Regions from separate parts of the Erwinia sp. PME.40.26/001 genome, predicted to be linked through region 3. Evidence: predicted binding sites of a transcription regulator. Region 3 holds the regulator's gene; each other region holds the start of a gene.
What was found. The regulator PurR, encoded in region 3, represses purine synthesis genes. The targets are predictions, from matches to a motif close to CANGCAAACGTTTGCNTG.

Region 1: the regulator PurR is predicted to act here: its motif matches at 1,391-1,408, upstream of purT (formate-dependent phosphoribosylglycinamide formyltransferase).
Region 2: the regulator PurR is predicted to act here: its motif matches at 1,956-1,973, upstream of ACZ3HG_RS20840 (nucleoside-specific channel-forming protein Tsx).

Annotation. Positions count from the first base shown of each region.
Region 1 is NZ_JBVHNP010000001.1:857,824-861,428, forward strand. Features, by position in the region: gene ACZ3HG_RS04310 (sugar phosphate isomerase/epimerase family protein) at 80-901, shown strand; gene ACZ3HG_RS04315 (YebG family protein) at 1,005-1,310, opposite strand; gene purT (formate-dependent phosphoribosylglycinamide formyltransferase) at 1,450-2,628, shown strand; gene ACZ3HG_RS04325 (bifunctional 4-hydroxy-2-oxoglutarate aldolase/2-dehydro-3-deoxy-phosphogluconate aldolase) at 2,670-3,311, opposite strand; gene zwf (glucose-6-phosphate dehydrogenase) at 3,537-3,605, opposite strand, start outside.
Region 2 is NZ_JBVHNP010000011.1:93,691-97,295, reverse strand. Features, by position in the region: gene ACZ3HG_RS20850 (hypothetical protein) at 1-61, shown strand, start outside; gene speG (spermidine N1-acetyltransferase) at 104-670, opposite strand; gene ACZ3HG_RS20840 (nucleoside-specific channel-forming protein Tsx) at 813-1,679, opposite strand; gene ACZ3HG_RS20835 (DUF4056 domain-containing protein) at 2,092-3,237, opposite strand; gene ACZ3HG_RS20830 (BamA/TamA family outer membrane protein) at 3,234-3,605, opposite strand, start outside.
Region 3 is NZ_JBVHNP010000001.1:373,277-376,881, reverse strand. Features, by position in the region: gene ACZ3HG_RS02070 (C40 family peptidase) at 1-432, shown strand, start outside; gene cydH (cytochrome bd-I oxidase subunit CydH) at 488-577, opposite strand; gene purR (HTH-type transcriptional repressor PurR) at 872-1,897, shown strand; gene punR (DNA-binding transcriptional activator PunR) at 1,908-2,825, opposite strand; gene punC (purine nucleoside transporter PunC) at 2,939-3,605, shown strand, end outside.

The DNA of each region.
Region 1 (3,605 bases), 480 kb from region 3:
ATTCAGGCGGATGATTTGTTAAAACAGCCCAACGCACCTACCCTGAAACGGCATCAACCGCAGAGGAGAAACGGCAACCATGTCATTTTCAGCAAACCCGTTATTTATTAATACCGTCCTGCTCGGCGGCAGCAGCGAAGAGAAACTGCGGGCGGCGGCTCTGGCCGGCTTCGACCAGGTGGAGCTGTGGCAGCAGGATGAGGAAAATGCCCCCGGGGGGGCCCACGCGCTGGCCGGTTTGTGCCGGGCACTGCCGCTGGGGCTGACAGACTATCAGGTCCTGCTGGACTTTGACGGTGCCCCTGACGACCTGCGCGATGATAAGCGCCGGGAAGCCCTGACGATGATGAAGACGGCGCAGCATCTGGGTGCCACGACGCTGCTGGTCCCCGCCTCGACGCACCCGCACTGTTGCGCAGAACGCATTGACGAGGATCTGCGCTGGCTGACCCGGAAGGCGGCAGAGCATGACCTGCGTATTGCCTATGAAGCGATGGCCTGGAGTCGTCACGTCACTAATCCCGCCGAAGCATGGCAGCGCGTGCGGAAGATTGACGCGGCGAATCTGGGGCTGGTGGTGGATGCGTTTCACCTGTTTGTACGGCAGAGAACTCTGGCAGACCTGGCGGGAATACCGGCAGAAAAGATCTTTCTGGTACAGCTCTCAGACCTTGACTGGCAGCCGGATGCACATCAGCTGGTCGATACCGCCCGTCATCAGCGCCTGTTACCCGGTGAAGGACACTACCCCCTGAAGGCATTATTGCGGCATTTGCAGCAGATCGGCTATCAGGGACCGCTTGGGCTGGAGGTGTTTAACGATGCCCGTCAGGCGGCCTGTCCGGCACAGACGGCAGACGCGGCGATGGCATCGTTACGGCATTTATTGCAGGGAGGGTAACTGCACTTAAGCATCAGGTGGGCAGCGAAAAAACATCAGGAAGGCTGACCGAAAATAAAGGTCAGCCACTCCACAGGGATAGATTTGTCGCAATGGGTGGCGATCAGGCCGATTTGACCGCCCGCAGCTTGCCTTCGGCGCTATCTTCACTGTCGTCCGCAGCGCTGTTTTCTTCGGGCAGCTTTCCGCTGCGCAGGATCTGCTGCAGGGCATCTTTGTTTTCTGCCATAAACAGGCCGAGTGCCTCACCCTGCTGCTCTTCCATTTCCAGCTTGCTGGCGATCAGCCAGTCGGCGAAGACTTCTGCCAGGTCGAGCATCTTGTCGTAAGCATCCGCTTCTTTTTTGCTGGCAAATGTCATCTTTTCCTCACCTTTTCTGACGACAACGTACTTGATTTCAACAGCCATGATTTTCGTCCTGTTTAACTGTATTTTTATACAGTATACCAGCGCCGCTTTTCTGACTCAACCCTAAACTGCGGGATGCGGACGCAAACGTTTTCGTTTATACTGCGGCCGATTTTTTCAATCCCTTCAGGTATCGATTATGACAATTCTTGGAACAGCACTGCGTCCTGATGCCACCCGTGTAATGCTGTTAGGATCGGGTGAGCTGGGCAAAGAAGTGGCGCTGGAATGCCAGCGTCTGGGTGTGGAAGTGATTGCCGTGGATCGCTATGCCGACGCCCCGGCCATGCACGTTGCCCACCGTAGCCATGTGATCAATATGCTGGATGGTGCCGCCCTGGCCGAGCTCATCGCCCGGGAAAAACCCCACTTTGTGGTCCCGGAAATTGAAGCTATCGCCACCGATATGCTGGTGGAACTGGAGGAGCAGGGCCAGCACGTCGTGCCCACCGCCCGCGCGGCAAAGCTGACCATGAACCGTGAAGGCATCCGTCGTCTGGCGGCAGAAGAGCTGGCGCTCCCGACCTCCAGCTACCGCTTCGCCGACAGCCGCGAGGCTTTCCTGGCCGCAGCAGAGGAGATTGGGCTGCCGTGCATCGTTAAGCCGGTAATGAGTTCGTCTGGCAAAGGCCAGAGCTTTATCCGTGAGGCCTCTCAGCTGGACGCCGCCTGGGATTATGCCCAACAGGGGGGCCGGGCCGGTGCCGGACGCGTGATCGTCGAGGGCGTGGTGAAGTTTGATTTTGAAATTACCCTGCTGACTATCAGCGCGGTGGACGGCATCCACTTCTGTGCGCCCATCGGGCATCGTCAGGAAGACGGTGACTACCGGGAGTCGTGGCAGCCCCAGCAGATGAGCGATCTCGCCCTGCAGCGCGCACAGGATATCGCCCGCAACGTGGTAGAGGCCCTGGGTGGACGCGGCCTGTTTGGCGTTGAGCTGTTTGTCTGTGGCGATGAAGTGGTGTTCAGTGAAGTCTCCCCCCGCCCGCACGATACCGGCATGGTGACACTGATCTCGCAGGACGTGTCGGAATTTGCCCTGCACGTGCGCGCCTTCCTCGGTCTGCCGGTCGGCGCTATCCGTCAGTACGGTCCGGCGGCCTCTGCGGTGATCCTGCCCGAGCTGGAAAGCAATAACGTCCGCTTTGCTAATCTTTCGGCCGCGCTGGGGGCCGGGTTACAGCTGCGTCTGTTCGGTAAGCCAGACATTCAGGGGAAACGTCGTCTTGGCGTGGCGCTGGCCACCGGCAGCGATATTGATGATGCGGTTCAGCGCGCTATTGATGCCGCCGCCAGCGTCTCGGTCAGCGGGTAATCTGCAGGCTATTCAGGGGCGGGTGAGCCGCCCCTGCTCATTTAACGCGTGGCGCCTGCCACCGCTTCCTGCGCCAGGCGGGTAATACGATCGTAATCCCCCGCTTCCAGTGCGTCTGCCGGTACCAGCCACGATCCGCCAATGCACAGCACACTTTTCAGCGCCAGATAGTCACGGTAGTTGGCCGGCGAGATGCCGCCTGTGGGGCAGAAACGCACCTGCGGGAAAGGACCGCCAATCGCCTGAAGCGCTTTCACACCGCCGTTGGCTTCTGCCGGGAAGAATTTAAACTCGCGCAGGCCATAATCGAGCCCGGTCATCAATTCCGACACGGTACTGATACCCGGGATCAGCGGGACAGAACCGTCCACGGCCGCTCTGAGCAGCGGCTCGGTCAGGCCCGGGCTGATAATGAACTGCGCTCCGGCGTCGGTCACTTCTTTCAGCTGCTGCGCGTTAAGCACCGTTCCTGCCCCGACAATGGCTTCCGGCACTTCTCTGATCATCGCTTTCAGTGCATCCATCGCGCAGGGTGTGCGCAGAGTGACTTCCAGTACGCGCACCCCGCCTGCCACCAGCGCTTTCGCCATCGGCACCGCGTGTTCGAGTTTGTTGACCACGATAACCGGCACGACCGGGCCGGTTTTCAGAATCTGTTCAGCGCTTGTTTTCCAGTTACTCATCAACGACGTTCTCCTGTCTGGCCTGCCTTCCGTCCTGGCGGAGCGTAGCAGGCAAAAGTGACGCGCCTGGCGTCAGGAAGTGATTGCGTCCTCTACCATACAGGAGAACCCCCGCGAGCGTCCATGTCATCCTTGTCTTTTTTAAAATGCAGGTTCAATTTTTATAAATCGCTATTTTGCTCATAAAAAAAACCCGCCGTAGCGGGTTTCTTCTGTCAGAGCGGATTACTCGATTTCATTCCACGAGCGACCGTCCCTGGTGATCATGGCCACGGAGGCCACCGGCCCCCAGGT
Region 2 (3,605 bases), on a different contig from region 3:
TAAGATTGAACCGGAACGCGTTCAGACCATTATGAATCCGGTCGGTGCACGCGGCGGCTGACTCAACAACGGCAGGTCGGGTGAACCCTCCTGCCGTTTTTCTTTACTGTGCGGTGGTTTTTACCATGCTGTGTGCTGGTTTGAATTTTTCCAGATACTGATGCTGGAAGATGCACATGCGAATGGTATTACGGTATTCACCGTTGATAAAGAATTCGTGGATCAGCTCACCTTCAATTTCAAAGCCCAGCTTGCGGTAAATGTGGATCGCCTTTTCGTTCTCTTTATCGACGATCAGGTAGAGTTTATACAGGTTCAGCACCGAAAAACCGTACTCCATCGCCAGCTTCGCGGCCTTACTGGCCAGACCCTTGCCCTGATGGCTGGGGGCGATAATAATCTGAAATTCTGCACGACGGTGGATGTGGTTAATCTCTACCAGTTCCACCAGCCCGGCGTTACCCCCATCATGCTCAACGACAAACCGCCGCTCACTCTGGTCATGGATATGCTTGTCATAAAGATCGGACAGCTCAACAAACGCCTCGTAGGGCTCTTCAAACCAGTAGCGCATGACGCTGGCGTTGTTATCCAGCTGATGGACAAACCGCAGGTCTTCACGCTCCAGAGGACGCAGTTTCACGCTGTGATCAACAGACTTAGCCGACATAAAAATTCCTTTTCGGGGATGCAATATTGCCGGGGGAGTATAACGGTTTATCACAGGTAAAAAAAACGCGCCCGAAGGCGCGTTGCGTGACGCTTTTTACCGGAACAGGATGTGACCTTGATTTTCAGTCACGCCGGGGTCATCAGAAGTTGTAACCCACCACCAGGTAATAACCGAAGCCGTTCGACTTAACGTTAAAATCGCCTTTGCCAAAGTTCAGCTCGGTGCCGTCATTCCACTGGCCGCCGTTGTGGAAGTAACGCGCCACGACGGAGTAGTGCCAGTGATCGTAGCCCAGCGAGAGAATATGGCTGGAGGCAATCGAGTTGCTGGTGCGCGCGGGCGCGGAGTTATCCCCAAGGTCAGAACCCCAGTCAAAGTTAGTGAAGCCGATATAGCTCAGGTTGCCGCCCCACAGCTGAGTCAGCGGCACGAAGTATTTCACCTTGAAGCGGTATCCGTCCCACTGATTTTCGTTGGCTGCACCGTAGTTCGCCCACTGATATTTTGCGTACACGTTCAGCGACAGGCCGACGTCGGAATGGGTGTCGATATCGGTACCCAGGCCCATATACCAGGTGTTCTGGCGGTTGGCACGGTTGTCACCCATATCGTAGATATAGTTGTTGGCGAAGTACCACTCTTTGAACGGGCCAAACGCCAGGCTGGTGCCGGTCAGTTTGTCGATGGAGAAGCGCGGTTCGATCTCCATAAAGAACGGGGAGCCGTCATCCCATGCGCCGACGTCGTTACCGTTGCCCACCCCGAAGAATTTAGGCACATCAATATAGCCGTAGAAATCGAACCAGTCTTTTTTCGCAAAGGCTTCGTATTCCAGATAAACGTCATTGTTCAGCTGAGGCCCGAAGCGGGTGTGATAGCTGCCGACCACATTGACGCTCTGATGCCACCAGTCAGAAACATACTCCGGACTGCTGGTTTCAGCGAATGAGGAGTGGGTATAAGAGAGCGCTGCCAGCGCGCCAGCCATCATAATTTTATATTTCATTATTATTACCACATGCTCTGAGACCCGGCTCTGTAGCCAGCGCGCTGGTTGGGTCAGGTTATCTACGGCGACAAATGGGTGATTAAGATTACGAAAAAAACACCCGCCATCATTGCTGCGGCAGTGTGCCGCTAACAGCGTGTTAGGAAATAGAGATTGCTCACACTTGTCAAATTCTGTTTCATTTCAATTCAGCTAAAGTGTGATTCAAATCACAAAAAATCCACGGCAGTACGGAACTTAATCAGAAAAGGGGTTTTGCCGTCGCCAGACAGCAAGGTAAACGGTTGCCTGGTGATTTCTCAGGTTCAGGGTAAAAACGAGGGGCGTCGGCGGTAAAAAAGGATGGCGCTGTTTTCTGCTCAGTCATAAGGCGGGCTTATGCGTCATCGGGGTGGCAACCCTCTATGCCCTAACGACAGGCATCCCCTTTTGCGGCCAGATGATCGCGGTCGGCTTGCTCTGCCTGCTGCGCCAGCTGGGCAAAATCCCCGTACTGGTACATCAGCTGCGGGGTGGGTAAATTCACCATATTCTTTCCGGGCCAGATTTCCAGCCGCGCAAAACCGGAAAGAGGCTGCTGGTTAAAGTGGTCGGGCAGCGTCAGCCAGAGTTCGGGGACGCTGTCTGCCGGACGGGAAGGGAGGCGGCGGTCGAGGGTGCTGTAGTTACGGCGCAGGACGAGGAATTTATCCGGCAGGCGGCAGCGGCTGTTCCACCACGATCCGTCGATCATATCAAAGTGGAAGCGGGTCTCTTTGGGGCTGACCGCCAGCAGCTGTGCCAGAGCCTGGGGGATCATCTGTGCCATTGATGCCTCGTACTGCGTCAGCGAGGTGCCCCCTCCGTGGGAGAGAAGGTCGATCGCAATACGCGCGCCCAGCAGGTTTGAATAGAGATCTTCCGGGGAAAAGGCCGAGACCCCTTCTGAATAGCCCGGTACGGATTCAAAGCCGTACCACTGCGCCACTTCATGCCAGACCGCCAGCTGGAAGGCGAGATGGGCTGCCAGCCGGATAGCCAGGTTATAGCGGTCCAGCGCGTTAGCTGGCGGGGTAAAGTGCCCCAGCCGGATGATGCGCTGGCCCAGCTCATCAGGCAGCGTGAGGGTGCCCGCCTGGCCCAGCTGCGGCAAAATGCGGGTAAACAGCCACAGCGTGTTATCCGCGGTGTCGCGCACGTGGGCGAGGTCAATAAACCCTCCGCGCCGGGTGTAGACAATTCCGTCGTGCTCACTGTTCAGCCCGGTCAGGGTCATGATGATACTGTCCCAGCTGTCGTTGTAGTGATGCCTGCCCGTATTGTCCGCAGCCACCACGTTACCGAACTGAATAAAGGGCACCGGGATGCCTAAAAATTTTGCCTGCACATCATAGCCGAAGGCGCAGCAGGGCCGCAGGCCATCCGGGGGCGACAGCGTAGGCAGGGTGGGCCAGACCTGGGCCGCCAGGGCCGCCGGCTGCCGGAGATCTCTTGTTTTTAAGGCGGAGGCGGCCGGGACCGGGACCTGGCAGGCATTTAACACCAGGGTTAACAGCACCCATCTCTTTTTCATCAGAACGCTTCCCCAACCTGGAAATAGAACCCCGTACTTTTCTCGCCTACGCCGTAGTCAAAGCGCAGATTCATGCTTTTTTTAATCTCAAAGCGATAACCGACGCCGACGGTAGGAAGCCAGTGGCCGTCAGCGACATTGTGGACGTCAGAAGACATACTGCCTGCACCAACCCAGGCGACAACACCGTGCCGCCAGCTCAGTTTTTTACGCAGTTCAAGCTGGGTCGTCACAATATTACGATCGCGGTAACGCCCTTCGTAATAACCCCGCAGGTGATGGCTGTCCCCTAAAAAGCCGGTCATTGTCCAGGGGACATTGCCCCCGGCGAACCGGCCGTACAGCTCCCAAGCCAGCAGGGTGGTAGGGGT
Region 3 (3,605 bases):
CTGAGTAAAGCCCACCGCGCCCGCTATCAAAAAGCGCGCGAGACAGCGATGACAAAATTGATGGGGCAACTCGGCAAACCCTATCAGTGGGGCGGTACCTCACCTAAAACCGGCTTCGACTGCAGCGGTCTGGTGTGGTACGCCTACAAAGATCTGGTGAAGTTCAAAATCCCCCGTACGGCAAATGAAATGTATCACCTGCGCGATGCCGCCTCGGTCAAACGCGATCAGCTGGAAAAAGGGGACCTGGTCTTCTTCCGCATTAACGGTCGCGGCACGGCCGACCACGTAGGGGTTTATCTGGGTGGGGGCAAATTTATTCAGTCTCCGCGCACCGGTAAAGATATCCAGGTCAGTGCACTGAGTGAAGATTACTGGCAGGAGCATTACATCGGCGCACGCCGGGTGATGACACCGAAGACAATTCGTTAACTGTGCCGTCAGCGTGATGGGTATACGGGAGGGGTCACCTCCTCCCGGGCCGGACTTAGTGCATGACTGCGGTAAAACTAAACGCAATAATCATCAGCAGTGAACCCACCACCGCCAGCGCTGTCATTTTCATATCGGTGTTCATATTTTCTCCTTAATAACCCTGCAATGTGTAAGCCAACAGATTTTCCCATACTTACCCGTAAAAATCTCGTTTTCTGCGCCCAGCCTTGTTAGAATTATTCCTTTCCGTTGCGCAACACGCCCGGAAACGTTTTAAGTCAGCGCTGCATGTCACTCTACGGATGATTTTACCCCTCCCCGAATCTTTGAGACAGCACCCCAGATCGTTCTCGTCGGGCAGCAATAGCGGCGCGCAGGCAAACGTTTAACCAAATTGTTATCAGTACGTTACGATAACACCAGGAGTAGGATTTTAATGGCAACAATTAAGGATGTGGCAAAGCGTGCCGGTGTGTCCACCACCACCGTGTCCCATGTCATCAACAAAACGCGCTTTGTAGCCGAAGAGACGCGCGAAGCGGTATGGGCGGCAATTAAAGCTTTGCATTACTCCCCCAGCGCCGTTGCCCGCAGTCTTAAGGTGAACCACACCAAAACCATCGGGCTGCTGGCCACATCCAGTGAAGCCCCCTACTTTGCCGAAATCATTGAAGCGATTGAAAACCGCTGCTTTGCTAAAGGCTATACGCTGATCCTCGGCAATGCGCATAACGATCTGCAAAAGCAGCAGGCGTATCTGTCGATGATGGCGCAGAAGCGTGTCGATGGCCTGCTGGTCATGTGTTCAGAATATCCTGACCCCCTGATAGCCATGCTGGAAGAGAACCGTAATATTCCAATGGTGGTGATGGACTGGGGCGAGTCACGCGGAGACTTTACCGATACCGTGCTCGATAACGCTTTTGAAGGCGGCTATCTGGCGGGGCGTTATCTGATCGAGCGCGGCCATCGTGATATCGGGGCGATCCCGGGACAGCTGGAACGCAATACCGGCGGCGGTCGCCATGCGGGCTTCCTGAAAGCACTGGCTGAAGCCGGGATTACCCTGCGCGATGAATGGCTGGTACAGGGCGACTTTGAACCGGAATCTGGCTACCGCGCCATGCAGCAAATACTGTCACAGAAGCAGCGTCCGACGGCGATCTTCTGTGGGGGAGATATTATGGCGATGGGTGCGATTTGCGCAGCGGACGAGATGGGGTTGCGCGTACCGCAGGATATTTCGGTGATCGGTTATGATAACGTGCGCAACGCCCGTTACTTCACCCCGGCGCTGACCACCGTACACCAGCCAAAAGAGCGTCTGGGGGAAACAGCCTTTGATATGCTGCTTGACCGCATCACCAGCAAACGTGAAGAGCAGCAGACGATTGAAGTGCATCCTTCACTGATCGAACGCCGCTCCGTTGCCGACGGCCCCTTCCGCGACTATCGCCGTTAATATCCGCGCATCAGATCCCGGGCTGTTCACTCAGCCATTCTGCATTCAGCGTTTCGGTATTGCCCAGATAGGCCAGCAACCAGTTCAGCGCCGGTGAGGCGCTGTGCTCAGACCAGCTGAGGTAGCAGGGACTGTCAGGAAACGGCGAGGCCAGCGTCAGCTCACCCAGCACCTGCTGTTGCAGCCAGGGCTGGGCAAAGTGCCCCGGTACCATCCCGACGCACAGCCCGGCACGCAGGCAGTCGAATGCGCTTTCCCAGTCCGGTACCACCAGCCGCCGCTGATTGTCCAGCGTCCAGGTTGTGCGCTTCGGCAGCGCCCGCGACGTATCCTCCAGCACCAGCGAGGGCCATTCGCGGATCAGCGCTTCACTCAGCGCGCCTTCGTAACGGTGCAGCGGATGTTGGGACTGGACTACGCAGCGCCAGTTCAGACTGCCCATGTCGCGAAAGGCAAAACGCCCCCTCACAGGAATGGCCTGGGTTGCGCCTATTGCCACGTCCACGCGACCGTCAGCCAGCGCATCCCAGACGCCGTTAAACACCTCCGGCATGATGTGCAGCTCCATGTCCGGGAAATGACGATAAAAATCCACCACCAGCTGACGCGTGCGCGCCGGCCGTACAATCCTGTCCACCGCAATGTTAATCTGCCCGCGCCAGCCGTTTGCCACCTGCTGGCAGCGGGTTCGCGTGGCAAGCATTTTTTTGATAACAGCCCGCCCCTCTTCACTGAATACGCGACCCGCCTCGGTCAACACCACGTCGCGATGGCGGCGTTCAAACAGGCTCACAGCCAGCCACTCCTCAAGCTGGCGAACGGTGTAGCTGACCGCAGATGGTACGCGATGAAGCTCTGCCGCTGCGGCGGTAAAGCTGCCCGTTCTGGCGACAGCGTCAACCACTTCGAGAGAATATTCAGACCACATAACTTGCCTTCAAATTATTTCACTGCAATAGACGAATAATAGCGTTTCACAGCGCACTCGGCACGGGATTACACTGCGCACGTGAAAAAATTGTCTGATAAGAGTTAAAAACCATGCGTTCCAAAGGATTTATGTTTTACCTGGCCATACTGAGTATGCTGGGTTTTCTTGCCACCGATATGTACCTCCCCGCTTTTGGCGTAATGCAGCAGGATCTGGGCACCCAAGCCGGTGCCATCAGCGCCAGCCTGAGTATTTTCCTTGCCGGTTTTGCCTGTGCGCAACTGGTCTGGGGCCCGCTCTCTGACCGCATCGGCCGTAAGCCCGTGCTGGTGATGGGTCTCAGCCTGTTCGCCATTGGCTGCGCCGCCATGCTGTGGGTGGAGTCGGCACCCTGGCTGCTGGCGATGCGCTTTGTGCAGGCCGTCGGCGTATGTGCAGCGGCCGTCAGCTGGCAGGCGCTGGTCGTTGATCGCTACAGCGGTGCGCAGGCCAATCGCATATTTGCCACGATTATGCCGCTGGTGGCGCTGTCTCCCGCGCTGGCACCCTTGCTGGGAGCCTGGCTGTTACAGCACTTTTCCTGGCGCGCTATCTTCGTCGCACTGCTGGTGATAAGCGTGATGCTGCTGATCCCAACGCTGCGCCTGCCATCGCCTTCCCGCGTTGTCAAAGACACGGTGAAAACGCCCGCGCCTGGCTTCTTTACCTTGCTGAAATCGCCCCTCTACAGTGGCAATGTGGCAATTTATGCCGCCTGCTCCGCTAGCTTCTTTGCCT